Linked DNA regions of Solitalea lacus. The protein of the gene in region 1 binds, or shares a complex with, the protein of each later gene. Links are inferred from orthologs where the notes say so. Each region holds a gene or a part of one and is shown on either strand. Other genes may lie near its edges. The genes, in order: L2B55_RS16610 and accD.

Region 1 (17,813 bases):
GTCAAAACAACATCCAGGGAGAAGGAGAGCCAATTAAGGGCAACTGGCTAAGTGGCATTAAACAGATTGACGCCATAAGACTGGGCGATCAGTCTTGTTTACCGCCAAGCATAACTCAAAACGAAGCCTATAACCGTTTATATTTTCTGCCTCTTCTACTAGGTTTATTTGGCCTTTTCTATCAGCTTAAAAGAAATTCAAAAGACTTTGTAGCCACCAGTTTGCTTTTTGTATTTACTGGTATTGCAATTATTGTGTATTTAAACCAAACACCTAACCAAGTACGTGATCGTGATTATGCCTATGCGGCCTCATTTTATGCCTTTACTATTTGGATAGGATTAGGAGTGTTAGCGGTAAAAGAATTCCTGACCAAACGTTGGGACAACTCCTTCACGGCCACATTAAGCACAACGATTTGTGTTTTGGCGGTTCCAGTTTTGATGCTGAATCAGGAATGGGACGACCATGATCGCTCACAGCGTACCATAGCAAGAGATATTGCCAAAAACACCCTTGATACCTGTGCACCCAACGCCATTCTTTTTGTTGCCGGGGATAACGATACGTTCCCTTTGTGGTATATGCAGGAAGTAGAACACTATCGCTCCGACGTGCGCATTGTTAATTTACAATTGCTGGGCATGGGTTGGTACGGAAAGCAATTACTTAAACCAGTGAATAAGGCTGCGGAAGTAAAACTATCTTATACCTATAAACAGTTTGCCAACAGTGCCCATGATTATACACCTTTCTTAAATCAACAAATTTCTGAAGCGGTTGAATTGAAAGAATTATTGGATTTTATTGGAAGTGATGATATACAGGCCAAAGTTCAGCTAGACTCAGGGGATTTAGTTAATTATCTGCCTGCCACAAAAATAAAACTAAGTATAAACAAGGAAAAAATGCTGGCTAATGCTTCGCTAAGTAAGGACGATGAAGGAAAGATCGAAAACCAGATGGTGTGGAGTTTACCAGAGGTGCCACTTATGAAAAATCAACTCCTCATGCTAAACATTATTGCTAATAACATCAATGATCGTCCTATCTATTTTCATCAATTTTTAGGTTCGGAGGAATTCTGTGGTATCGATGCTTATTTCCAAAAGGAAGGATTGGTATACCGGGTTGTTCCTATAAAAGATGATGGTTCGGTACATGGCATTGCCGAAAAAGGACGGGTTAACACCAATGTGTTATATGACAATTTGATGAACAAATATGAATGGGGCAACATTAACAATAAGACTACTTATATCGACCCAACTTTTGCAAGAAATGCCGGCTGGTACAGAGACACATACAATACACTTGCAAAAGCACTATTGAAAGAAAGCAAACTGGAGGATTGTGAAAAAGTTCTAGATAAAATGGAGCAAATTTTACCAATTACCAATACCGGAATTGGATTAATGCAATTCACCCGTTTAGATACTTCGGGACTTTATTACAATTGCAAAGCCATTAAGAAAGCTAATGCAATCGTACAGGATACTAGTGAGTACATCAGTAAAGAATTAAATCACTTGTATGCCATCAAACCAAAATACAGCCAGTCAACTGTAAACGAAGTGCAGACCGGCTTATACTTATTGCAATCATTGGCAGAACAGGCAAAAGCATTTAATCAAATTGAACTAAGCCGAAAGATAGAGATTAGGCTAAGCGAGTTTATCGAGAAATTTGAAATAACAACATGAGTTTTGGGCCGCAAAAAAATTGCGGCTCATTTATTTTTACTTAGGCCCAAAATATTTTCTAAATTCGGCGGTTTGAATTTGATATAGAATAAACCAGAAGTCGAACATATATTATGACGAATTACACTAGGTTAAACAACCTCTTGGGATGGGTTACCTTCCTTATTGCAACTACTGTTTACACATTAACTCTTGAACCTACCGGCAGTTTTTGGGACTGCGGAGAATTCATTTCATCAGCCTACCGCCTACAGGTATGTCACCAACCGGGTGCACCTTTGTTTCTAATGATCTCCAAAGTGCTTTCGTTATTTGCTGGTGACAGAACTCAAATTGCCTGGTGGACAAACTTTGGCTCCGCCCTTTCAAGTGGGGCAACCATTATGTTTTTGTTTTGGAGCGTAACACACCTTGCTAAAAAATTATTGGTAAAAAATGGTGACTCTGTTAATGGCTCGCAAACCTTTGCTATTATGGGAGCTGGTTTGGTTGGCGCATTGGCTTATACTTTTTCTGATACGTTTTGGTTTTCGGCTGTTGAGTCGGAGGTTTACGCCTTGTCGTCATTATGTACCGCAATTGTATTTTGGGCCATTTTAAAATGGGAGAACGAAGCTAACGAAAAATATGCAGATCGTTGGTTGGTTTTCATTGCCTATTTAATGGGCTTATCAATTGGAGTGCACTTATTAAACTTATTAACAATCCCTGCTTTAGGTTTAGTGTATTACTTCAAAAAGCATAAAGCAACCACCAAGGGCGCTATTATTACCTTCCTTATTTCATGTGTAATTTTGGTATTCGTTCAGTACGGCTTAATTCCTGGAACAATTGCCTTTGCAGCCAAATTTGACTTATTCTTTGTAAACACTTTAGGAATGAGCTTTGGCAGTGGAGTAGCTGTGTTTGGAGCTATTTTCATAGCATTATTAGTAAGCTTATTGCTTTACAGTATTAATCAAAGCAAAAACCTTCTATATGCTTCTGCTGTATTACTTGGCATAATGCTAATTTTCGGATGGGGAGTTTTAGCAGGTATATTGTACTTTATTATTGTTGGCTTTGTTTTATTTTATTGGAAACCGGCAATCAATCATTACGTATTAAATGTTTCTGTTTTATGCACAATGTTTATCATGATTGGTTACGCCTCTTTTGCAATGATTGTAATCAGAGCAAAAGCCAACCCAAATCTGAATAACAACGATCCTTCAAATGCATATAGCTTCTTAAGCTACCTTAACCGTGAACAATACGGTGATCGTCCTTTAGGCTTCGGCCCGTATTACAATTCAGAAATGAGCGGTCAGGAAAAAGGTGAAATGCAATACCGTAAAGGAGCAACTAAATACGAAGAAATCGGACCTAAACCTGTTGCACAATATTCTAAAAAAATCCCTTTCCCTCGTATTTACAGTGATGACCCTAACCACGTTCAGTTCTACAAAAGCTGGCTGGGCATTACAGGAGAGCCAACCTATGCAGATAACCTTGGTTTCTTTATTGGCTACCAGGTGAACTATATGTATTTCCGTTACTTCATGTGGAACTTTGCAGGACGTCAGAATGATGTGCAAGGAGCAGGTGCTGTCCATGAAGGCAACTGGATCAGCGGCATTAAACCATTAGATGCCGTTCGTTTGGGCAATCAGGATAACTTACCAAATAGCATTACCGAAAATAAGGCTTACAACCGCTTATATTTCTTACCGCTTATTTTAGGCTTAATTGGTTTATTCTTCCAGTATAAACGTAATCTTAAAGATTTCACAGTGGTGTTCTTGCTATTCTTCATGACAGGTTTAGCAATTGTACTTTACCTTAACCAGACTCCATTGCAGCCTCGGGAGCGAGACTATGCTTATGTAGGATCGTTTTATGCATTTGCAATTTGGATTGGTTTAGGCGTGTTGGCTATTTATGAGTTTTTAGGCAAAAGGATAAACATGATGGCATCAGCAGGAGTTGCAACCGTGCTATGCTTAGTGGCAGTACCATATGTAATGGCAAAAGAGGAATGGGATGACCACGATCGCTCTAACCGTTACACCTCGAGAGACTTAGCAGCTAACTATCTTAACAGTTGTGAGCCAAACGCGATCATCTTTACTTATGGCGATAACGACACCTATCCACTTTGGTATTGCCAGGAGGTCGAAAATATTCGACCGGATGTGCGTATTGTTAACCTAAGCTTATTAGGTACCGACTGGTATGGCCGTCAGATGAAGGAAAAAATGAATGAATCTGCGCCAGTTAAAATTTCTTTGCCGAACGAAAAGTTTGCCGCAGGTATTCGCGACTATACACCGTTGTTTGAGCAAAACATTCAGGGAAATTCAGAGCTGAAGGAAGTGGTTGACTTTATTGCCAGCGACAGCCAAGATGCTAAAGCACAAACTCAAGGTGGAGAGTTGATTAATTATCTTCCTACCAAAAACTTTAAAATTACGGTTGATAAAAACGCTGTATTAAAGAATAAAGTGGTAGATGCTGCAGAGGAGGCTAAAATTGTTCCTAGTATAAACTGGACGATTGCATCAAACGGTTTATATAAAAATGATTTATTAGCACTCGATATTATTGCTAACAACCTTTGGGAGCGTCCTATCTATTTTGCAATTACCGTTCCTGATCGCAATTTCTATGGATTGCAGAAATACTTCCAAAATGAAGGCTTTGCTTACCGCTTGGTTCCGATGCTGAGCGACTCAACCGATGCCATTTTAGGTCGTGAGGGCAGTATTAACACCAAAGTATTGTACAACAATGTGCACAATAAATTTAAATGGGATAATTATAATGATGGTAAGATCTATGTTGATCCTGAAAGTTCACGCATGACTACCACTTGCAAAAGTACCTTCAATATTTTAGCCCAAGCATTATACAACGAAGGCAAAGTTGATTCATGTGTAAAAACATTGGATAAAATGGCAGCCTCTATTCCATTCATCAGCAACCAGGTGGGTTACAACCTGATTCCTGAATTGATGTGTGCCGACTTATATTACAAATGCAAGGCTCCTCAAAAAGCAAACAAGCAAATTGAAGTACTGAACGGCTTTATCATTAATCAGCTAGATTATTACCATTCCTTAGGCATGCCGCGCATGAACCGCTTTGGGGAAGAAATCAATTTAGGATTAAGCTTAATCAGTGAGCTTGCCAACATGGCTAGCCAAAACAAGCAAACCGCAGTAGCCAACAAACTACACGCAGAACTTAAAACATTGGAAAGCAAGTTTGGAGCAGTGCTTCAGCAATAAATTACTTTTATAGTAAACAAGAAAACTCCTGATTTAACCGCTCAGGAGTTTTCTTGTTTTAATTCTTTCAAATTGCCTTCATTATACACATAACTTTCCTCTCTAAATGAAACTTCCCTTTTCATCATAGCAATATACCCATACCGAATGCAGAATGCATTCGATGAAATGAAAAATCACTTTAGATTACAGGAAACTTTGCAAGAATGGATCTTAACTTAGTTCTACCCAGAAAACGCACGCTCAGTTCCTTGTAAATCACTTTTGAATTTAGATACATTGCCCTTGCCTCCTTCTTTTATCGAGCCGTAATAGTTTAAAGCAGAGTATAGTCTTCACTACCCGGCCACCAGTATGGAGCCTTCCAGCTTTATATTCAGCTGAGCCATAGACATCAATAGCTCACGCAGGGTTTGCAGCGTATTGATATCCTTCTCAAACTCGTCGATATTTAAAGCGAGCAAACTCGGGATATTGTTTGGTATATTCAAATGCTTTGGTCACAAAAGCGAACGACTTATCCCTCATTTTGGGCTGTTAGCGGGCTTTCGCCAATTTTTAGCTCCAGCAAATGCGGAATTACCTGTAAGGTGTCTTTAATAGCTGTTAAATCAGCCGGATCGATGTTTAATGATCCGTTGTTTTCCATGTTATTTGTTTTAATGGTTTTTCGGGTTAATGTTGAACAAGAATTTGTTTGTTTACGGTATTCTTACCGTCTTTAATGATTAGATAATAAATATCGTTTGGTAAATCGGCAATGGTGATGGTTACGTTTTCTCCTTTTGATTTGGCTTTCTTTAGTTCCCGCATGTTTTTATCATAAAGCTTAATATCATAATCCATTGCAGTTTTAGTTGTATTGCTCGTCTCGGTATTAGATTGAAGTCCTACCTCCAGTATAACAGTAAAAGAGTTATCTGCAGGATTGGGAGCTATAGTAATTGACTCTGAGGTAGGCGATTGCATTGCATAAGCAATAAGACAATCTCCATCTGCCACAAACGTAAAATCACGTGAAGAAGATCCGCAAGCATTGGTGGTAGTTAACCTGTAAGTGGCCATTCCGTTTTGAGGCTTTACATACACCTCGTAATCTTTAGTAGTACCTGGTACCAAGCCAATACCGGTAGTAGCCGTACTTGGGTATTTGCTTACCAATTCCCAATTATAATTGGTAGCCACCTGGTCGTTTAGGGCTATCACACCACTATAGAAACCAGGAAACATATAACTTTTCAGGCAAAACTGGCTTTGATTTTCATCAATATAGGCCGAAAAGCCTTCTGTTGTATAGGTTCCCGATAATGTTAAAATTGTAGGAGCTCCTACAGTGATATTTTTTGAAAAAGTACCATTTCCACAATGACTATTTACAGAAACTGTAACAGTTGAGATAGTTGAATTGGGCACATTTTTTACGACCTGAATACTTGAAGTTCCTTGACCTGACACAATCTTTAACTCTGTACCAACGGTCCATATATATTGTACTGCTGTGCCTGCATTTGATGAAGCTGTTAATGTGACAGGTGTTGAATCTATGCAAGTAGCGGATGTGCTTATATTTACATCGTAAACTGAACCATTGGGTATTAGACCTGGTTTACCCTTGATTTCTGTTTCGAACCAACCGGCATTATTCGAAGTTATTGAAACGTGAGGCTCATTTATAGGAGGAGCATATACCCGGTCAAATGGAGAAAGCCCTTCGCATGCAAGGTTAATATTTTTAAAGTTATAAGAAAGATTGAAACTTGGCAGTCTTATATCTGCAGCACTCACTGAAGGCATAAAAGTAGCATTTACATTATGCCGATACTCCTTCTTTCTCATCCAGCCAAAAGCGATGGCAGCCCAAAACCTAACTTTACCGTCATACTCGCTAAATGTATCTTCAAAATAACCGCCAGGAGCTGCATCATAACTATTATTATTTGCGGCAGGTTGCGTATATAATATTTTAACTTTAGGCTGACCTATAACTTTTCTTAATAACCACCCATCAGTTAACATATTTAACGATTCACATCTATTTGTTTTTGCAGAAGCATAACAATTCCAATTCAACTTCTTATTGGAGGATATTAGCTTATTCATACTAAAATGTACCATTTCCCCGCATGGAGCAAGGAGAGTATTTGAAAGAGCGTCGTTACTTCCATTGATAATTGCAATTTTTCTACATATAGTTGGATATTCCCCAACTGCAGTTAAATTAGATTTAAAAATGTTTCTAAAATTATCTGGAGCCGGCGTTTCTGAATTTGCAATAGAGTGATGTACCAACATTTGTCGAGCGGCATTGGTTCTGTGTAAACCATTTTTTGCATTTGAAAAAATATCTCCTATTAATCCTTTCTGCAAAAAATAATCTACCATTTGCTGTAATCCAATTGGCACATTAGCGCCTTGTTGTGGCCCGTCAAAAGAAATGTACAAACGGGTGTGATGTCCTATATTGTTTTTCTCACAATAGGCTAATGCATACTGTGCCACTAACGACCCATAACTTGGTCCAATTACGACAAAATCATCCTGTAAAGTATTTTGATATTGAGAATATAACGTTTGGAGCAATTGAACCACAGCTAATGCATTTTTCTCAATTAAATCTCCACCATCTTCATAGTCATAGATAATAATATCATAACCATCGTTTCGAAGCTTATCACCTAAAAACAATTCTGTACCGTTGGGAAATCTTACTTTTTTGTTAATATATTCATCCCATATTCTCTGATGTGTTCTTTCATTCTCTTTCTTTTTTTTTCTTTGGATCAAATCCATCTAAAAATATAATCGGTTTAGTTATTCTTTTAGGGGTGCAATTTGCAGCAGCATAATAAATATATGCTGTGCCGGTAGCCTGCGTGGTTGCTGCGCCTCCATATTGGCTGGCATTAAATGGCAAACCAGTTATATTTATTTTATCATAGCCATTACAAGGGGTTATATTAGGGCGACCTGTACGTATATTTATTCCTGCTATTGCTTTTAACACTGACCCTCCAACTAAATTTATGTTCATCTTGATGATTTTCGAACCGGTTGTAGCATAGTTTATCTGTACACTGCTATTAAGGGCAAGTGAGCGATAACCGGCTCCATCATCAAAGTCGATACTCACATTATTGATATTTAAGGATTGATTGGTAAGAAAAAACCTTGAATCAAGCGTAAATGTATGTATTCCTATTTCCCATTCCGCCTCTGCCTCTCCTAAAGGACTGGCTATTAATGTTATATTACTGTTATAAGGAGATACTGTACGGTTTGCAACATCATACAATTGACCGTTTTGAATATAAAACAAGTTATTAATGACTGAATTAGTATCAATACTGTTATAATTATAATACAGTATACCAATGGGGTGAGTAGTTGAAGGATATAAACTTAATAAATCGGCATCTAATTGTTCAGGTGTTTTCCAGCCTGAAGTATTATAAGCTGAAGAATACAATTCATAATAGGCCTGATGGAAATGGTCTATATCCGAAGTATCTGAACCAAGAACACCTGTAAATCTTTCAAGACCTGCTAAATTAAATACTCGGTCATATAATATTCCTGTAGGAACTTTGCTTTTATCTATGGGTAAAAGTATGTTGGCTGTTTCCTGTAAATAAGTGCTTTCACTTACATCGGAAAAAGGACTGATTTGACCATATGTATAAGAATAACTGCAAAAAAAATAAAACACAGCGATCAATACCGAAACATTCGGTAAACGTTTAAATAAATTCATAAGTTTAGTAGATTAAGGTAGCGTGGTAGGAGATCGATTAGTATTAATTATTAATAAGGTTTGTACTTCACATCAAAATAACCCTCCGTTACATTAGCTGTAATATTTCCATCAACCATTTTTGCTTTAAATGAAAATACGCCTGATATTTTTTGGTGTACAGTATCCAATTTATAAATAGAAACAGTGCCAATATTTACATTGTCTGTTTTATATTCATTGTCACCAATTTTTATAGACCCTACATTATTAGAAGGGGATAATGTCAGTGGATAATCTTTAGCAGTAGTTAAATCTGAAATAAAAAAACCTACAATTTTTATATTGCTTGGAGAATTATAACCATCAATATAGAATATTCTTCTCCCGGAATAAATATAGCTGTGGGCCTCAACAGGATTAAATTTAAAATCGTCAGAAAACGGATTCCACTTTTGTCCATTTACCTTACATCCAAATTCTTTTTCACGAGTTCCATCAAAATCCTTACATGCGTAAAAAAAAATGATAAGTACTACTAGCCATACAATTTTATTAAAGTTGTTTTTCATAAAGACGAATGTTTTTATTAAGATTAAATAGGGAATAATAGATGTTTTTTAATCAAACAATATGAATATAATTCATATATGAATCAAGACTTTATCAAAGAAAATTAATTTAGATATTGATGAGACACAAATAAATACTGTGAAAACAAAAGCATAAGAAGTTTTTATTTTTATATTTACCCTGCGAATTTGGGTTATTTTTAAACCGCAAAATCATCTACATCTAACACATTAATTACCTACAGACAACAATTGCCAATAAATTGTTACCTGAAAACAATATATCTACACAATATCAGTTTAATATTTTGAGAAATCTTTCTTTATGAAAACATATCGAATTTGGGCCGTAATAATCCTTATTTCATTGATCGGTCAATTAGTCTTTGCCGTTTCGCCTAGGCAAAGTCGTAAAAATGTGATAATCATGTCACCACCCAAGCGTGATCGTTTTTATATTTCAGACTCGCTTTATGTTAAAATCACCGGTGAACGACTCAATAAAAAACAAGCTCAGCAACTCTCTGACGAACTCAAAAAACAGAAAGGAGTACTAAATGTTAACCTTAACTATGAATTAGCTACTGCCAGCATTCTTTTTGACGCAAAAACCATCAGCTCGGGCAGGTTAACAGATGTGATCAACTCATTTCAGAGCGCAAAAGGCGGAGCAAAATTCAGAGCAATAATCATTAACGATTCAAGCAACTAATAATAAGGTACTTAAAAAACAAATTGAATCATATAGCATTGGCTATATTCGAAATTAAAAATGTTTCTTACTTTTACCCCTCATTTTAAACTATTGTGAGGCTGGTTTAAAGCGCTTTCCTATCGTGTATTCCATAAATAGAATTGGCTCACATTAAAAAGACTTAAACAATTGATGAAACCAACTTTTGATTTCGAAAAGCCGATCACCATTTTAATGGAAGAGTTAGAAAAGGTGAAAATGGCTCAGGAAAAAACCAAGGTAGACTTTTCGGCAACTATTCGTGAAATTGAAGCTAAAATTGATCAAACACAACAAGACGTGTATAAAAAATTAACCGGCTGGCAAAAAGTACAGATGTCGCGTCATCCAGAGCGTCCACAAACGCTTGACTACATTGCGATGATGTGTGAAGACTTTATCGAACTTCATGGCGACCGTACCGTTAAAGATGACAAAGCCATCGTTGGTGGATTTGCTACTATTGATGGCAAACCGGTAATGATTATTGGTCATCAGAAAGGGAAAAACACTAAAGAGCGTCAATTCCGAAACTTTGGTATGGCTAACCCTGAGGGTTACCGCAAGGCTTTACGCTTAATGAGATTAGCTGAAAAGTTCAATGTACCGGTGGTTACCTTAATTGATACAATGGGAGCTTACCCGGGCTTGGAAGCTGAAGAGCGTGGACAAGGTGAAGCCATTGCTCGCAACCTTCTGGAAATGTCGGTACTGAAAGTTCCGGTTCTGTGCTTTATTGTTGGTGAAGGAGCTTCTGGTGGTGCGTTAGGAATTGGTATTGGCGATAAGGTGTACATGCTTGAATATTCGTGGTATTCGGTTATCTCTCCAGAGTCTTGTTCATCTATTTTATGGAGAAGCTGGGATCATAAAGAAAAAGCTGCTGATGCACTTAAACTTACTGCCGAAGACATGTTTAAAAACAAACTGATCGATGGTATTGTAAAAGAACCGTTGGGTGGTGCGCAAAATGATCCTGCACAAATGGCTGAAACATTGAAGCAACGAATTTTAACTGATCTCAACGAATTAGGCAAAAAGAAAATTGAGACAGTAATATCAGAACGTATCAACAAATTCTCTTCAATGGGAGTTGTAAACGAGCACTAAAATCAAAGTAAAATAATATAAGCAACAATGCCTTCTGAATTAATTCGGAAGGCATTGTTGTTTTTAAGCCTATTGAGGGATTTTAAGTACCTGACCCGGATGTATTAAGTCCGGATTAGATATTTGATCCCTATTGGCTTCAAAAATATCCTTCCAGCTTATTCCACTATATTTAGCAGCTATTTTACTTAGGCTATCGCCCGCTTGTACAGTATAAGTGGTACTTGCGCCGACTGCAACTCCAATATTTAGCACCATATCAGCTGATCGCATTTCAGGGTCCAACTTCTCGTAAACAGCCCAAATCTGCTGTTTAACAGCATCAGCCGGAGCAGTGCCGGTTAAGTATAAAACATTGTTTTGTTCTTGCACCGATAGATCGTTCACTCCATTAGCGCGGGCAAAATCTATCACTTCCCGATATTTATCTTGTAAGGCCATAATGGTAGTGTTATTTATTTAACGATTTTAAGTTGATTGATTACTTTTTTAGGCTTGGCCTCATTGGCAGCTTGCATAACTTTCATCAAATCATCCTTTTTCACTTCTCCCGTTAATGTAACCTCACCGTTCATAATGGCCAAAGTAACTCCAGAAATCCCTTTCTGCTTTAATGCTTCTTCAATGGTAGTTCTTAATACTGCATCAGGGTTTATTTCAACAGGAGGAGCTACAATCTTCACGGAAGTATTGTTCACTACCGACTTTACCCCCTTTACAGATTTAACAGAAGCCTCAATGGCGCTTCGGCTGGCTTCATCTCCCAGTTCCCCGGAAATGGTAACTACACCTTTCTCTACGGTTGCGCTAACTCCTGGGCCGTAAGAAGCAATTTGCTTATCAACTTCTGTAGAAATTTCGGAATCTTTTGGGCCACATGAATACATTATTGTGGCCATCATCACCAGTAAAAGTACTGATGACAACCAATTCATTTTTTTTGAGAGCATACGTTTTTAGATTTAAGTTATTTCAATCTAGCAAGAATTTCAGACATTTTCCACTCTAACCCACTATTTATCATTTTAAAATATAAACTAATAATAATCAAACACTTACCAACAGTTAAATTCAATATTTTTTGCCATTTTTCTTACTTTTTTTGAAACTCAATTAAATGAAAGGCGTATAAAGCTGTATCCAGATTCTGACGGTCAGGATCTGATTATTAAACAATTACGACTCTTTCAATGAAAAAAATTTACCACACACTCCTGCTTTTGATTGGCCTTACTGTTGCCGTAGCATGCAAAAAAGATGAAACTGTAAAATTGATTGACACAACGAAGCTTACCACCTATTTATGGAAAGGTGAAGAACTTCCGGTTGTTAACAGCAGTTATTTCATTAAATACGATGTTTCGTATGATTTTTCGGTGGATGCCAGTGGCCGCCAGATTTGCAGAAAATCAGTTACTCAGGGATTAACCAAGTATGATTATTATGGAACATGGATACTTGAAGATAACAAAGTAAAAATTACCGAATCATCCTCTATTCCTGATAATAAGATTTTCAGCGAAGTAATCAACATTATTGAATTAAACGATCATCAGTTTGTATTTAAGCGAGAAGCTAGCCAAAGCAACAGCAATACAAACGAGAAAGTTTACAAAGCTACTAGTAAATAGGTTAGTTATATGAAGAAGGGAAACCGGGTTCGAAAGAACTCGGTTTTTTTGTTTATATCTGGCCAACCCCAGACTGCACTTGAAAATCAAATAAGGAAGGCGGAAATGGGTGGTTATTCCAAATTAAAGTTTACTAATTCGTAGTTGACGTTTCGTCCTCCTTCAACTGTTTGTTGCAATACACCTTTTTCTACTAGATCTTTTATATCCCGTAAAGCGGTATCATTAGAGGTTTTGGTGATTTTGGCCCATTTTGAAGTTTGTAGTTTTCCCTCAAAACCTTCAAAGAGTTTATTAAGCATTAAGCGTTGGCGTTCATTGAAGGGTGTATGTTCATGTAGTTTCCAAAACTCAACTTTGCGCAATATTTTTTGTACGGTGTGCTCTGTGGCTAAAATTGCATTTTTGAGGCAGTGCAAGAACCATTCTAACCATTCAGTTATATCGCCTGAACTGTGCTGCACTTTTTGTAATACTTCATAATAACGTTTACGTTCAGCCAACATTTGACTCGACATACTGTAATAACGTTCTCCACTTCCTTCTGCTCCGGAAAGAAGCATATCGGTTAAAGCTCTTCCTATTCTACCGTTTCCGTCATCAAAAGGATGAATAATGACAAACCAAAAGTGTGCGATAGCAGCTTTCAACACTAAGTCAAGGCTGTTTTCGTTGTTAAACCAATCCAAAAACTTGTCCATTTCCGTCTTTACTAACTCGGGCTTTACGGCTTCGTAATGTACTTTTTCTTTGCCCATTGCACCTGAAACCACTTGCATTTCGCCCGTTCTGTATTGCCCCACTTCAATCTTGTAAGGTCCGCTATATCCTGTAGGGAAAAGTGCTGCGTGCCAACCAAACAATCGTTTTTCAGTTAATGGCATATTGTAATGCTGGGTAGCATCGAGCATCATTTCCACTATTCCTTCTATATGGCGACTGCTTGGAACAAGTCCTGCTGTGTTGATGCCCAAACGCCTTGCAATAGACGAACGCACCTGATTATAATTCAGCATTTCCCCCTCTATTTCCGATGATTTTACTACATCTAATGTTAAGGCAGTAAGTGTAGCTTCTTCTTTGGCAGAAAAACCTAAGGTGTTCATTTGCCCAATTATTTTGCCCTGCATCAGGCGGACATTTCCAAAAACGGCATTTATGACTTTGTCTTGCCAGGTAAAAGCTGTCCAGTTTTTATACTCGTAGATGTATTTTGCCATTGCCATAACTATTCTGCGGTAAACATATGAATTATTCACCGCAAATTTGCGGTGAATAATTCATTTTTTCACCGCAAGAAAAAATTATTGAGGATCATTGAGATCTGAAGTTGAAAAAATTAACACCTCAGTATTGACAGGATATCTTTGTTTTTAGTTGCTTTACAGGCTTCTGAACTATCCAACAGTTTCACTTTCCTTTATTACTTCATCAACTTACATGACATCAAAAAAAAGAGTCGACCTTTGATTAAAAAGAGTCGACTCTAGAATCTATACAGCAAACAAGATTACTGGTTGTGCTCTATAAAAACCATCTGGTTACTTACCGTTTAAATTTGGTTGGTTTAACTGATTAATGATTCATTTGCCTAACTAATCCGTTTGCACCGGCAGGACTATCCTACCGCTCATTTTGGGGCATACCCGTGGCGGCAAGGATGTAGTCCGGTATGGGAAATACATACCGCTTATCATTTGGCGGCAAGGTGTAGGCTAGGCCATCCATCGTACGCTTTAGTGTTATGGCAAAACGGGCCTCTTGATTCAACCTGCGCAAATCCATCCAGCGCAGTCCCCGGAAGAGCAATTGCTTTCTTCGTTCCGCTAGCACCAGCTCCACTACGTTGTCTGGATCGGTTGCTGTAAGGGGAACGAAGGTGCCTTTCTTGTACCGATTCACCAACAGCGTATTCAAATCAGTGACGGCTTCATGGGCTTTTCCCTTTCGGGCATAGCATTCGGCACGGATCAACAGCTGTTCATCGGTAGCAAGGCCTGTAAACAAACTCAAGGAGCCTGAGTACATGCCTTTAAATGCTACCGAGCCATCGCTGTTAACTATGAAGAAAGCCGTTCGTCGGATATCATTCGCCGCATAGGATTTATACAAAAGGGAATCCACCTTCCCTCTTGCCCGCTCCCAGCTTCCGTAGCGGCCACAGGTAGCCTGTAAAATCACTTCTGCATTTAACTTAGGAACAGGAAAGGTAGCGGCCCGATTAATCGAGTTATAATCCAACAGCACCCCATGCAGTTTCAGGGATTCATCTGCGTACTGCAGGGCCTTATCGTAATCACCCATCACGAGGGCCACTCGGGCTAAGAGTGCATAGGCGGCCACTTTTGAGGGCCTGTAGGGCGTGCGGAATTGGGCAGGCAGGAGTCGAAGTGCCTCCTGTAAGTCGGTAAGAATCTGCGCATAGGTTTGCTCCAGGGTAGCCCGGACCGATCGTTCATTCAGGTCTGAATTTAAGCGCAGCGGAATCCCCAAATCCGTTGGGGCAGTAGGGCCATACGGGCCTGCAAAGAGCTGAGCCAGGTGAAAAAAAGCGGTGGCCCGGTAAAACAAGGCCATGCCTTTAACCTGATTGTACGCTTCCTGCGTGGAATTGCTCACCGCTACCGCCTGAAGGCCATCCAACACCACATTGGTATAGAAAACCTTTTCATAGAAACTATTCCATTCGGCCACCACCGGTGCGCCGTCCCAGACCTGGCCCTGCCAAAGAAAGGCATTCTTTTCAGGTACCCCATTGAGGGCATGGAAGTCGGCTGCATGGAGGTAATAATCACCACTGGCCACTTCTGCGATGCCGGAATAATGAACGCCAAAGACCAGCACATTATCCAAAAGGGCCTGAAAATCCGACAAGGTGGTGGGTACGACCTGGCTTTTATCCGGTTTCTTGTCAATAATTTCTTTGGTGCAGCTGCACAGCAAGAGGCTGATCAGCACCATTATTTTTACTGTATGTTTCATGATTCGTTGCTTAGCTATTTTCATTAAAAGGTTGCATTGATACCGATCGCGATCGTTCGGGCAGCCGGCAAGAGGGGACTTTCCGGATCGGTTCCCTTCTGGTTCGCCGTCCATAACAAGCCCAGGTTATTGGCGTACAGGTACAGCCGGAGCTGTTGCAGGGGTAAAACCGTCCAGTTCTTTTTACTCAGCTCGCAGGAGAGCGTCAAATCCTGCAGGCGAATATGATCGGCCTTGGCCACCAAGGATTGCGCTCCGCCATAAAAAGCGTCCCGGTTGGGGTTGGCTGGGTAGACCAGAGAGGGAACGTTGGTGATTCGCTCATCGCCCGGTTTCTGCCAGCGCTGGGCGTAATCCTTATTGCCGTTCCAGGTGCTGAACAGGGTGCTGTAGTTCACCGAAGGCTGGTGAAAGTAATACCCCAGGCGAAAAGCCAGCCCAGCCGACAGGGAGATATTCTTCCAGGAAAAGGTATTGCGGATACTGCCGAAAAAAGGCGGCCGTGCCGGGCCGTGGTAGATCAACTGCTTGGGCGCAACGCTCAATAAGGCCGCATAGTCTTTACTCACCGTGCCATCGGGCAGATACCCTTGCGGGTCACCCGTTGCAGGGTCCAACCCTGCCCAGCGGTAAGCTAAGATATTGAAGTGTTCCCCTAAAGATTTTTTACCAATCGATCCTATCTAAAGTATGAGCATAACTATCTCAACTAGATATGGTTTTCATGCACTCTTAATACACCTATCCATGCTTCATACCATCCTACCGGTATCGCGCTTTCATTCTGCAATCTGTTCCCTACTTTCCAGAAGCTTAGCAAATGAAAGACTGAAAAAAGATTACTGCAATTGACATTTAAGACTTTTTGTAATAAAATATAGAAGTTAATATACGGATCAATCCCAAAACCTGTGGAGCAACCCTTTCTTAAGCAAATAATTTAGTAAGCCTGAAAAGGAAAAAAGGTACATCCTTTACACCCCTGAATTGACTCCGGAAGGCTTTAATTTTAGCATTGAACGATTCGGCCGAAGCGTTGGTGCTGCGGTTGTCAAAGTAGTTCAGGATCCGTTCGTAATGGAGCTGTATGGTTTTGGACAGGGTATTAAACGTTTTAAAGCCGGCCTTTTCTACCTGGTCCTACCATTGGGCCAAGCGTGTTAAGGCCAGGGATTTAGATGAGGAGTGGTTGTAAATCCAGGAGAGCTTTTGAGCCAATGCATAAGCCTGTCCCAGATCTGGATATAGCTCAAAGAGGAGACTTGCCCGTTTTTCTTGTTCCTGGCTCCAGTTCACCTGGGCTTTATACAGCAGGTGGCGGCTGCGGGCCAGCAATTGCTTGAGCGTATCCCCGTTGGCATAGATCTTCGGATGATATTCTGCTTGGGTTTTTCGGGCCTTTTCCAAGGCCTTGTTTTCCGCCTCTATGGCCTTCCAGCGATGCTGGATGCGAATTTCCTGCAAGGCCTCTCCCCCCAGTTGTTGCACATGAAAACGATCGATCACCTGTTTGGCATAGGGAAAACAATGTTTGACAATAAGGTTCATGCTTCCTGCCAGGTCCATGGTTACTTCTTTTACTTCGTTCCGTAACCGTTTGGGAAGCCGCTTGAGCAGGGGAATAATCCCATCGGACTGTGTGCCCTTGACGATGGCCACAACGGTCCCTTTTTTGCCCCTGGCGTCTTTATTTGTAATGATGGTATAGAGTTCCCCTAAGGACAACGAAGTTTCGTCAATGGAAAGATAAGGTCCCATGTTTTGGGGAAACAAAAGTCCTTTTTCGATATCGTTGCCCGCTTTCCAGGAGTTAAAATTACTTAAGCGGTTCCGGTAGCTGCGATGAAGTTTCTTGCCATTCACGCCATAGAAACCGGCGATGGTTTGCAGGCTATGCGCCTGTGTATCGGCTGAATGCTTTTAAAAAAGCCGCAAAACCCTTGGTAATGCGGGTGCCTTGGGCCACTAAATCCCAATTGCGGTAAACGACTTTGCCGGTATCCTCGTTCATCCAGCGGCGGCGGGTAATGTGGAGGTACACCTGAAAACCACGAATGGGAAAATCCTGCAGGGTGATGGGCTC
Region 2 (8,697 bases), 880 kb from region 1 along the record:
GCTGCAATAGTAAAGCGGTGGCTGATTTTACTTAACTCGGTATAAGCGTAATCAACTTCTTCAGGTTGAGTATATAATTTTGAGCTATCCACATCAGAGTTGTCAACACCATCTTCTTCACCACCTGTAACTCCAAGTTCAATCTCTAAAGTCATACCCATTTTGCTCATACGCTCAAGGTAAGTTTTGCAGATTTCAATATTCTCATGCAATGGCTCTTCTGACAAGTCAATCATGTGCGACGAGAATAAAGGTTTGCCATGCTGAGCATAAAACTTTTCGCCTGCTTCTAGCATACCATCAATCCAAGTCAATAATTTTTTAGCAGCATGGTCTGTATGAAGAATAACAGAAACTCCATACATTTCAGCCAGTAAGTGTACGTGTTGTGCAGCAGAAACAGCACCGGCAATACAGGCCTGCAGATTATCATTATTTAATGATTTACCAGCATAAAACTGAGCACCACCATTTGAAAGCTGAATAATAACCGGAGAGTTAACCGCTTTAGCAGCTTCCATTACCGCATTAATAGTATTGGTTCCAATAGTATTCACAGCTGGTAATGCAAATTGATGTTGCTTTGCTAATTCGAATAATTCCTGCACTGCATCTCCGTGCAAAACGCCCTTTGAAATAGCTGTTTGAGTCTGATCTGACATACGAGATTAGTTTTAATAGAAGATTTTTTAAATTGAGTGGCTAAATATAGTTATTAAAACCGTTTTTCAATCGATTTTTTACGAATTTGACAATTACTAACCATTGGTAGTGAGAACCTAAGATTAAATTAAGAACTATATGCCGACGAGTTACAGATTTTTACTATTTTGCAGCCCTTTTTATTGTAGCTATACACCGGATTAGTTTCCATTGTTTAACTTTATATAAAAAACTGATTAACAACTAAAACAAACACATTACATAACAAATCATGAGTTGGTTTAAACGTGCAAAAGAAGGTATCACAACCAAAACCGAAGAAAAAAAGGAAACCCCGGATGGTCTTTGGAATAAATGTCCTTCTTGCAAAAAAGTTTTGCATAATTCAGAGCAGGTAGAAAACAAGTATGTTTGCCACCATTGCGGCTACCACATCCGTATAGGCTCTAAAGAATATTTTGAGATTTTATTTGATGATAACCAGTTTACTGAGTTATTCTCCAACCTTACTTCCGGTGACCCGTTACACTTTGTAGACAGTAAGAAATACACTGATCGAATTATTGAAACCATGGCCAAAACTGGCCTAAAAGACGCGATTCGTGCCGGTGTTGGTAAAATTGAAGGACAAGACTTGGTTATTGCTTGTATGGACTTTGATTTTATCGGCGGTTCAATGGGTTCAGTTGTGGGAGAAAAAATAGCCCGCTCTATCGATTACTCATTAAAGAACAAAATTCCATTCCTGATGATTTCTAAATCAGGTGGGGCCCGTATGATGGAGGCTGCTTTCTCGTTAATGCAAATGGCCAAAACATCAGCTAAACTGGCATTATTAGCTGAAGCTAAAATCCCTTATATTTCGTTATTAACGGATCCTACTACAGGTGGCGTTACAGCCTCATATGCAATGCTGGGTGACATTAATATCTCGGAACCTGGAGCGATGATTGGCTTTGCCGGACCGCGTGTAATTAAAGAAACCATTAAAAAGGATCTTCCTAAAGGTTTTCAGAGTGCTGAATTTGTATTGGAACACGGCTTTTTAGACTTCATTGTTGACCGTCGCCAAATGAAATCCAAAATTGCTTCGTTTTTAAAAATTGTTCAGAAATAAAGTAAATACTTAAAAAAATTAACGGATGGAGGGGTTACTGCTTCATCCGTTTTTTTTAGGGACTCTTGGGAAATTCCGAAGAAAGCGGCAATCCAAATAAAATTTGGGTTGCCGCTTTCTTTCTTTGTGGCAGTTTGAGTAGGCCAGCACGACCAACTTGTGGATAACTGGGCAGGATTTGTGGAAAAGGGTCGAAATTTTGAAAAAAACGATGCAACAGGGCACACTTTGCCCTTGCGGGATTGCTTGGGCAGCTGTGGCAGGAGGTTTTAGGCGGCTAAATCGGGAGCTTGGGCCTTCTCCCGCTTAGTGACCATGCGCACGGCGTTGGCGGTCATCACCCCAAAGAACATCCAAAGGGTTTCATTAGCCTGGTTACGTGCCTTGATGCGCCGCAGATCGTAGTGATTCTTTTCCGTTCCAAAGCTACCCTCCAGCCGGGTGGAACGTTCTTTATTCAACAGGGCTCTCAGGGTTTTCTTTTCCGGCGTATCGCCTCTGCCTTTTTGCACAAAGCCGGTAGCAATCTTCCGCTCGCTCAGGTATTTTCGATTGGCATTGGTGGCATAAATCCGGTCGCCTGCAAATTGATGACAGGTACCGAACAGGCGCCCATGTAGGGCTAGCGAAGCTTCTACTCGCTTACATTCATTATAAGCCGCATAGCTGTAATGTTCAATGATATTGATCCCATCCACCTGCAGCATGTGCACTTTGGCCCCAAATTCACAGGGTTTGTTTTCCTTGCCCCGTACAATGGAACGCACAAAAGGCTTGTACAGGGACAATACCCTGTCGGGTAGTTTCTTACCGGGATTTTCCAACAAGAACCGCTGCTCCTTTAACACTTGCTCCACCAAGTCAAAGCGTTCCCGGAGCCGCCCGGCCAGTTGCAGCCTGTCGCCCATTAAGCGAAAAACATCCTTAATCAGGCCATTCAAGCGGGTGAGTAACTTGATTAACTGCTGGCAGCGACGACGTGACTTGCGCTGGCTTTTCTTACGGAGTAAATTGAAAGTCGATTGTTTGAGTTGTTGTTCATTAAAAGCGTTTTTAGCCCGCTTTAGCTTACAGGATTTCAACAAATCTTCGTATAACTCATGACTGAACAGGCAGCAATCCCACAGCAGTTTCACGCTGGTAGGGTATTTCATGTCGCTTTCATACACGGTGGCATCGCAGAACAAAACCTGCGTTTCCTTCAGCTGCGGCTTCCAATAACGAATCAGTTCTTCCTGAAACAGCTGCAGATCCAGGTGTTTGGCCACATAACTGCGGATTCTGGAGACCAGGGTGACATCCTTGATTTGTTCATTATCGGCCAGGCGCATGCCGCAAAACAACTGCATTTGCCAATTCCCGTTCAGGTGTTCAATCAACTGCTCATCACTCAGACCAGTATAGGACTTCAAAAACAACAAGGCCAACATGCCCTCTGGAGCCAGCCAGGCTTTAGCGCCACGTGCACTGCCCTTAGCCGGTAAGAGGGCTGCCAAGCGGTCCAGTGGAAGTACCTGGCGGAGTTTGCCCAAGCTGGTCGTCTGAAAAATAATTTCGCGGGGACTTTGCAGTTCGTTGACAGGAAATAAGTAGTTTTGCAGCATATTATTTTGTTGTTTCGCAAAACCAAAATAATGAAAAACCCCGATTTGGCCTCATTTGAGACTTTTTCGGGGTTATTTTTTTGAATTCAACACAATTAATAGCTGTGTTTCAGGGAATTGTAATTTTCAAAGACTCCCTTTTTATTACAAATAAAAAAGTGAATTATCTATAATGATAATCCACTTTTTAAAATATTGCTAAAAACAAATTACTTCACTGCAACTTCCACAGGAACAATCTGTTTTAATTTTTCGATTGTATAGTCGATCTCTTCTTTAGTCGTCATTTTACTGAAAGAAAAACGAATAGCCGGACGGTTTGGATCAGCTCCAATACCCGAAAGCACATGCGAACCAATGTTTGAACCTGAAGAACAAGCACTTCCACCTGAAGCCGAGATACCGTTAATATCTAAGTTAAACAACATCATATCGCCCATATCAGACTCAGGGAATGACACGTTTAATACTGTATATAAACTCTTTTCGGGGTTAGTTTCACCATTAAATTGAATGTCTGGGAAATTTTGAAGTAATTGCTCTTTCATGTACGATTTTAAATCTTGAACATGTTGAGCATGTTGCTCCATCTCATTATAAGCAATTTCCAATGCCTTAGCCAAACCTACAATGCCATAAACATTCTCAGTTCCACCACGCATGTTACGCTCTTGAGCTCCACCGTAAATTAAAGGTTTAATTTTAACATTATGGTTTACATATAAAAAGCCAACTCCTTTAGGTCCGTGCAATTTATGTGCTGCACAAGCCACAAAATGCACTTTAAGCTTGCTTAAGTCATGCACATAGTGTCCCATGGTTTGCACTGTATCACAATGGAATAATGCATTGTACTGCTCACAAAGGTTGCCAACTCGCTCAATATCCAATAAAGTACCTATTTCGTTATTGGCATGCATTAACGAAACAAAGCTTCGTTCGTTGGTTTTAAGCAATTCTTCAAGGTGGTTATAATCGACATTTCCCTTATCGTCAATGTTTACATAACTTAGCTTGATAATGCCCTTTTTCTCCAGTTCTTCAAAAGTGTGACCAACTGCATGGTGCTCAATTTTTGAAGTAATGGCGTGAGTAATACCATTATCAATAATTCCACAACGGATTGCCGTGTTATCGGCTTCGGTTCCTCCAGAAGTAAAGAAAATCTCAGCAGGTGAAGTATTCAACAATTTTGCAATAGTCTTGCGCGCCATTTCAACTGCAGAACGCACCTCGCGACCGTGTGCATGGATGGAAGAAGGGTTCCCAAATTGATTCTCCATCATGTTGAACATCACCGCCAATACTTCCTTATCAATTGGAGTAGTAGCAGCATTGTCTAAATAAACTCTCATTTTTAGGTTAAGTTAAATTAATTGGTATTGGTTCAATAAAGTGAAATGTATGAGATAAAATGTGCAAGTTACCTGGCATGTTTCATCTCAAATCCCTCATTTCACTTCATTCATTATATCATTTCTTTAAAATCTGCAATTATCTTGTTTGCCAATGCATCAGCAACCGTTTCTGAATTGCCTTCAGAATAAATACGGATAATTGGTTCAGTATTAGAACGACGCAAATGTACCCATTCCTTATCAAATTCTATACGAACTCCATCAATTGTATTTATTGGCTGCTTTTTGTATTTATCTTGAATTTTCTTCAACAAACTATCAATATCCATATCAGCCGTTAAGGTGATCTTATTTTTTGAAATATGATAGTTAGGATAAGAGTTTCTTAATACTGAAATACTTTTACCAAATTTAGCCAGGTGCGTTAAAAACAGAGCGATTCCCACCAGAGCATCTCTTCCGTAATGCAACTCAGGATAAATTACCCCTCCGTTACCTTCTCCTCCAATTACTGCATTGGTAGCTTTCATCATTTCAACCACATTAACCTCTCCTACTGCAGCGGCACTGTATTTACCACCATGCTTTTCAGTAATGTCTTGCAAAGCACGTGTCGATGAAAGGTTGGAAACTGTATTACCTTTTGTATGCTGGAGCACATAATCGGCAACAGCTACAAGGGTGTATTCTTCACCAAATAAGTTACCATCCTCACTCATAAATACAAGACGATCAACATCCGGATCAACTGAAATACCTAAACTGGCATGCTTAGCAGTAACTGTTTTAGAAAGCTCTGTTAAGTGTTCTGCCAAAGGCTCTGGATTATGGGGAAACTTACCATCAGGGGTACAATACAACTCATGAACAGTTTGTACTCCTAAGGCTTTTAACAATCTTGGAACAAAAATTCCGCCTGTTGAATTCACAGCATCAACCACCACACTGAAATTAGCTTTTTTAATAGCTTCAACATCTACCAATGGTAATGCCAAAATCATTTCAATATGTTTATCAACATAAGTACTGTCTACCTTATATGAGCCCAATGAATCAACATCAGCATATTCAACAGCGGCTTGTTCGGCAATATCCAAAACCTCCTGTCCATCAGCTGCTGAAATAAATTCACCTTTATGATTTAACAATTTTAATGCATTCCACTGCTTAGGATTGTGACTGGCTGTAAGGATAATACCACCACCGGCGTTTTCTAAAGGAACCGCAATTTCAACGGTTGGAGTGGTTGATAGATCTAGGTCAACTACATCTATTCCTAAACCTTGCAAGGTCCCCACCACCAGGTTGCGTACCATTTCGCCTGAAATACGAGCATCTCTACCAATAACAATCTTTTTGTTACCGGTTTTATTAATTACCCATTGGCCAAAAGCCGAAGTAAACTTTACTACATCAACAGGAGTAAGAGCATTACCTGGGGCGCCACCAATTGTACCCCTAATACCTGAAATAGATTTAATTAGTGTCAATGTTATTAATTTTAAATTAGAGTGAACAAAATTATAATATTAAATCAGAATAGGCAATTATGCCCTTGTAAAGATATTGCCCAGTTTTTAAATTGGATATGAAGTATTGCACGCAAACGATTGTCAAAATTTTATACAATTAAGATATTTTAATTAGCCTGAAATTGCTCATATTGGTTTTATATATTTGTTGCTATGCCTGATAAACAACAGAAGTGGTACCAGAATTGGTTCAATTCGCCTTATTATCATATACTTTATAACAAAAGAGATGAACGCGAAGCAGAACATTTAATTGACAACCTTTGCGAATATCTGACGCCCTCAATCAAGGAACGTATGCTTGATATTGGTTGTGGAAAAGGACGACACGCCATCTACCTTAATAAAAAGGGGTACGATGTAACCGGTATTGACCTTTCAGAGGAAAATATCAAGTTAGCCACTGCTCATGAAAATGCTAAATTGCATTTTTACGTTCACGATATGAGAAATTTGTTTTTCATAAACTATTTCGATGTCGTTCTTAACCTATTTACCAGTTTTGGCTTCTTTGAAAAAGACCGCGACCATCAACATGCCATTAACATGTTTGCTAAATCACTGAAAACAGGAGGTGTTCTGGTGCTTGATTTTATGAATGCTGAAAAACTTAAAAACAATTTGGTATTTAGAGAGATTCAGACGGTTGAAAACATCGAATTTCACATTCAACGTAAAATTGAAGACGGGGCAATTATCAAAAAAATAGACTTTGAAAATAAAGGCCGCCATTTTGCCTTTAAAGAAGAAGTTAAAGCTTTAATGATGACGGATTTTGAACGTTATTTTAAGAATGCAAATTTTGATATTGAAGCAACATTTGGCGACTATGACTTACGTCCATTTGACCCGTTAAAGTCAGACCGATTACTTTTCATTTGCAGAAAAACCCAATAATGCTTAATCAATTAAACACCTTTGACCAAAAAGCTTTCTTTTTCATAAATACAGGCCTTTCCAATTCTTTTTTTGATTTGTTAATGCCTTTACTGCGTAACCAATATTTTTGGACACCTGTATATGTATTCCTTATTGTTTTCTTTATCCGAGAATACAAGAAAAAAGGGCTTTATCTTATCGGTTTCCTTCTTTTAACGTTTGCAATTGCTGATTTTACAAGTGCAAGTATTATAAAAGAATATTTTCAACGCCTCCGGCCTTGTAACGATCCGGCATTAGTCGGCTTGGTAAAATTACGTCTTAATCGTTGTGGCAATGGTTTTAGCTTTGTATCATCACATGCCGCAAATCATTTTGCCATTTCCATGTTTTTAATCGGCACGTTTTACCAACGCTGGAAATGGGTTTTACCGGCAGCTTTAATTTGGGCAGCCCTTGTTTGCTTTGCTCAGGTTTATGTAGGTGTTCATTATCCGTTTGATGTAACCTGCGGAGGAATTTTAGGTTTATTAATTGGTTATGGAGTTTCTTCGCTCCGTAAAACACTTGTACCAATAGATGGAATTAATTAAAAGTTTAATATTATTTGGCAGTGCCTTTTTAGGCGGTATAGCTGTATTTTTCATTCAAAAAGGGACCACCAAACAACTTAAGCTAATACTTTCATTCAGTGGAGCTTATTTATTTGCCATTTGTGCACTTCATCTAATGCCCGAAGTATACAGCTCTCATAATCCACTTGTTGGTTTATTTGTGTTGGTAGGCTTTGCCTTTCAAATAATTTTAGAGCAATTCTCTGAGGGTGTTGAGCACGGTCACATTCATGTTCATAGCCATGAACATGGTTCTGCTTTTCCAATTGGGTTAATGATAAGCTTATGTCTACATGCTTTTCTGGAAGCCTTGCCTTTAGCAAGCTCAGAAGCTCAAAATGAATTATTATTTGGTATTGCCGTACATCATATTCCGGCAGCATTTGCACTAGGAAGTATTTTAGTTCAGAGTCATGTTAGCAAACAAACTACTATTTTAATGTTGGTATTGTTTGCCATTATGTCGCCGGCAGGATTCATATTAAGTAAGAATTTAGGACCTAATGCCTCGGGAGTACTATCACAGTATTTTGACTACATTATGGCTGTGGTGATAGGTATTTTTCTACATATCTCCACCACCATTTTATTTGAAGCTAGTGAAGACCATAAATTCAATTTCTACAAAACCATTGCTATCTTTTTAGGGGCGGGTATTTCCATAACATTGTTCTTTTTACAAGGAGCTCATGCACATAGTCATTAGGAGTGTGAATAGAGCACTAAATAATAAAGCTCATGATTTTTCTCATGAGCTTTATTATTTATAACTAAAGCAGAATTATCAATTATGAAACCTTTGGATTACCCTCTAAATTTATCCAAAAGATTATTTAGTGTTTCAAGTTCATCACTGGTAAGATTTTCATGAACATATCCTTGAATTTTGTCATTACTTAAGGTCGACAATAACTCCAAACCTTTGGGAGT

The links.
Region 2: the proteins of L2B55_RS16610 (region 1) and accD are in contact, whole or in part, in a solved structure (PDB 8UXZ), measured with the Escherichia coli proteins. The link is inferred for Solitalea lacus from one-to-one orthologs.

Annotation. Positions count from the first base shown.
Region 1 is NZ_CP091740.1:3,845,705-3,863,517, forward strand. Bases 9,234-12,138 are described here. They hold L2B55_RS16610 (acetyl-CoA carboxylase carboxyltransferase subunit alpha), read left to right. Parts: upstream 9,234-10,160; coding sequence 10,161-11,117; downstream 11,118-12,138. Other genes in these bases: L2B55_RS16600 (Riean_0653 family protein), read right to left, coding at 9,234-9,274; L2B55_RS16605 (hypothetical protein), read left to right, coding at 9,600-9,986; L2B55_RS16615 (LysM peptidoglycan-binding domain-containing protein), read right to left, coding at 11,187-11,558; L2B55_RS16620 (BON domain-containing protein), read right to left, coding at 11,573-12,067. In the rest of the region: L2B55_RS16580 (protein O-mannosyl-transferase family), read left to right, coding at 1-1,703; L2B55_RS16585 (glycosyltransferase family 117 protein), read left to right, coding at 1,817-4,972; L2B55_RS18945 (hypothetical protein), read right to left, coding at 5,490-5,621; L2B55_RS16590 (T9SS type A sorting domain-containing protein), read right to left, coding at 5,648-7,762; L2B55_RS16595 (hypothetical protein), read right to left, coding at 7,725-8,723; more of L2B55_RS16600, read right to left, coding at 8,774-9,233; L2B55_RS16625 (hypothetical protein), read left to right, coding at 12,308-12,748; L2B55_RS16630 (Fic family protein), read right to left, coding at 12,862-13,974; L2B55_RS16635 (RagB/SusD family nutrient uptake outer membrane protein), read right to left, coding at 14,372-15,730; L2B55_RS16640 (hypothetical protein), read right to left, coding at 15,754-16,347; L2B55_RS16650 (ISAon1 family transposase N-terminal region protein), read right to left, coding at 17,622-17,813. UniProt on the Escherichia coli protein: Component of the acetyl coenzyme A carboxylase (ACC) complex. First, biotin carboxylase catalyzes the carboxylation of biotin on its carrier protein (BCCP) and then the CO(2) group is transferred by the carboxyltransferase to acetyl-CoA to form malonyl-CoA.
Region 2 is NZ_CP091740.1:2,971,484-2,980,180, forward strand. What follows is about bases 1-2,857. They hold accD (acetyl-CoA carboxylase, carboxyltransferase subunit beta), read left to right. Parts: upstream 1-934; coding sequence 935-1,780; downstream 1,781-2,857. Other genes in these bases: fbaA (class II fructose-bisphosphate aldolase), read right to left, coding at 1-662; L2B55_RS12875 (transposase), read right to left, coding at 2,050-2,857. In the rest of the region: more of L2B55_RS12875, read right to left, coding at 2,858-3,384; L2B55_RS12880 (cysteine desulfurase family protein), read right to left, coding at 3,594-4,739; glmM (phosphoglucosamine mutase), read right to left, coding at 4,853-6,232; L2B55_RS12890 (class I SAM-dependent methyltransferase), read left to right, coding at 6,428-7,171; L2B55_RS12895 (phosphatase PAP2 family protein), read left to right, coding at 7,171-7,746; L2B55_RS12900 (ZIP family metal transporter), read left to right, coding at 7,733-8,473; L2B55_RS12905 (MarR family winged helix-turn-helix transcriptional regulator), read right to left, coding at 8,572-8,697.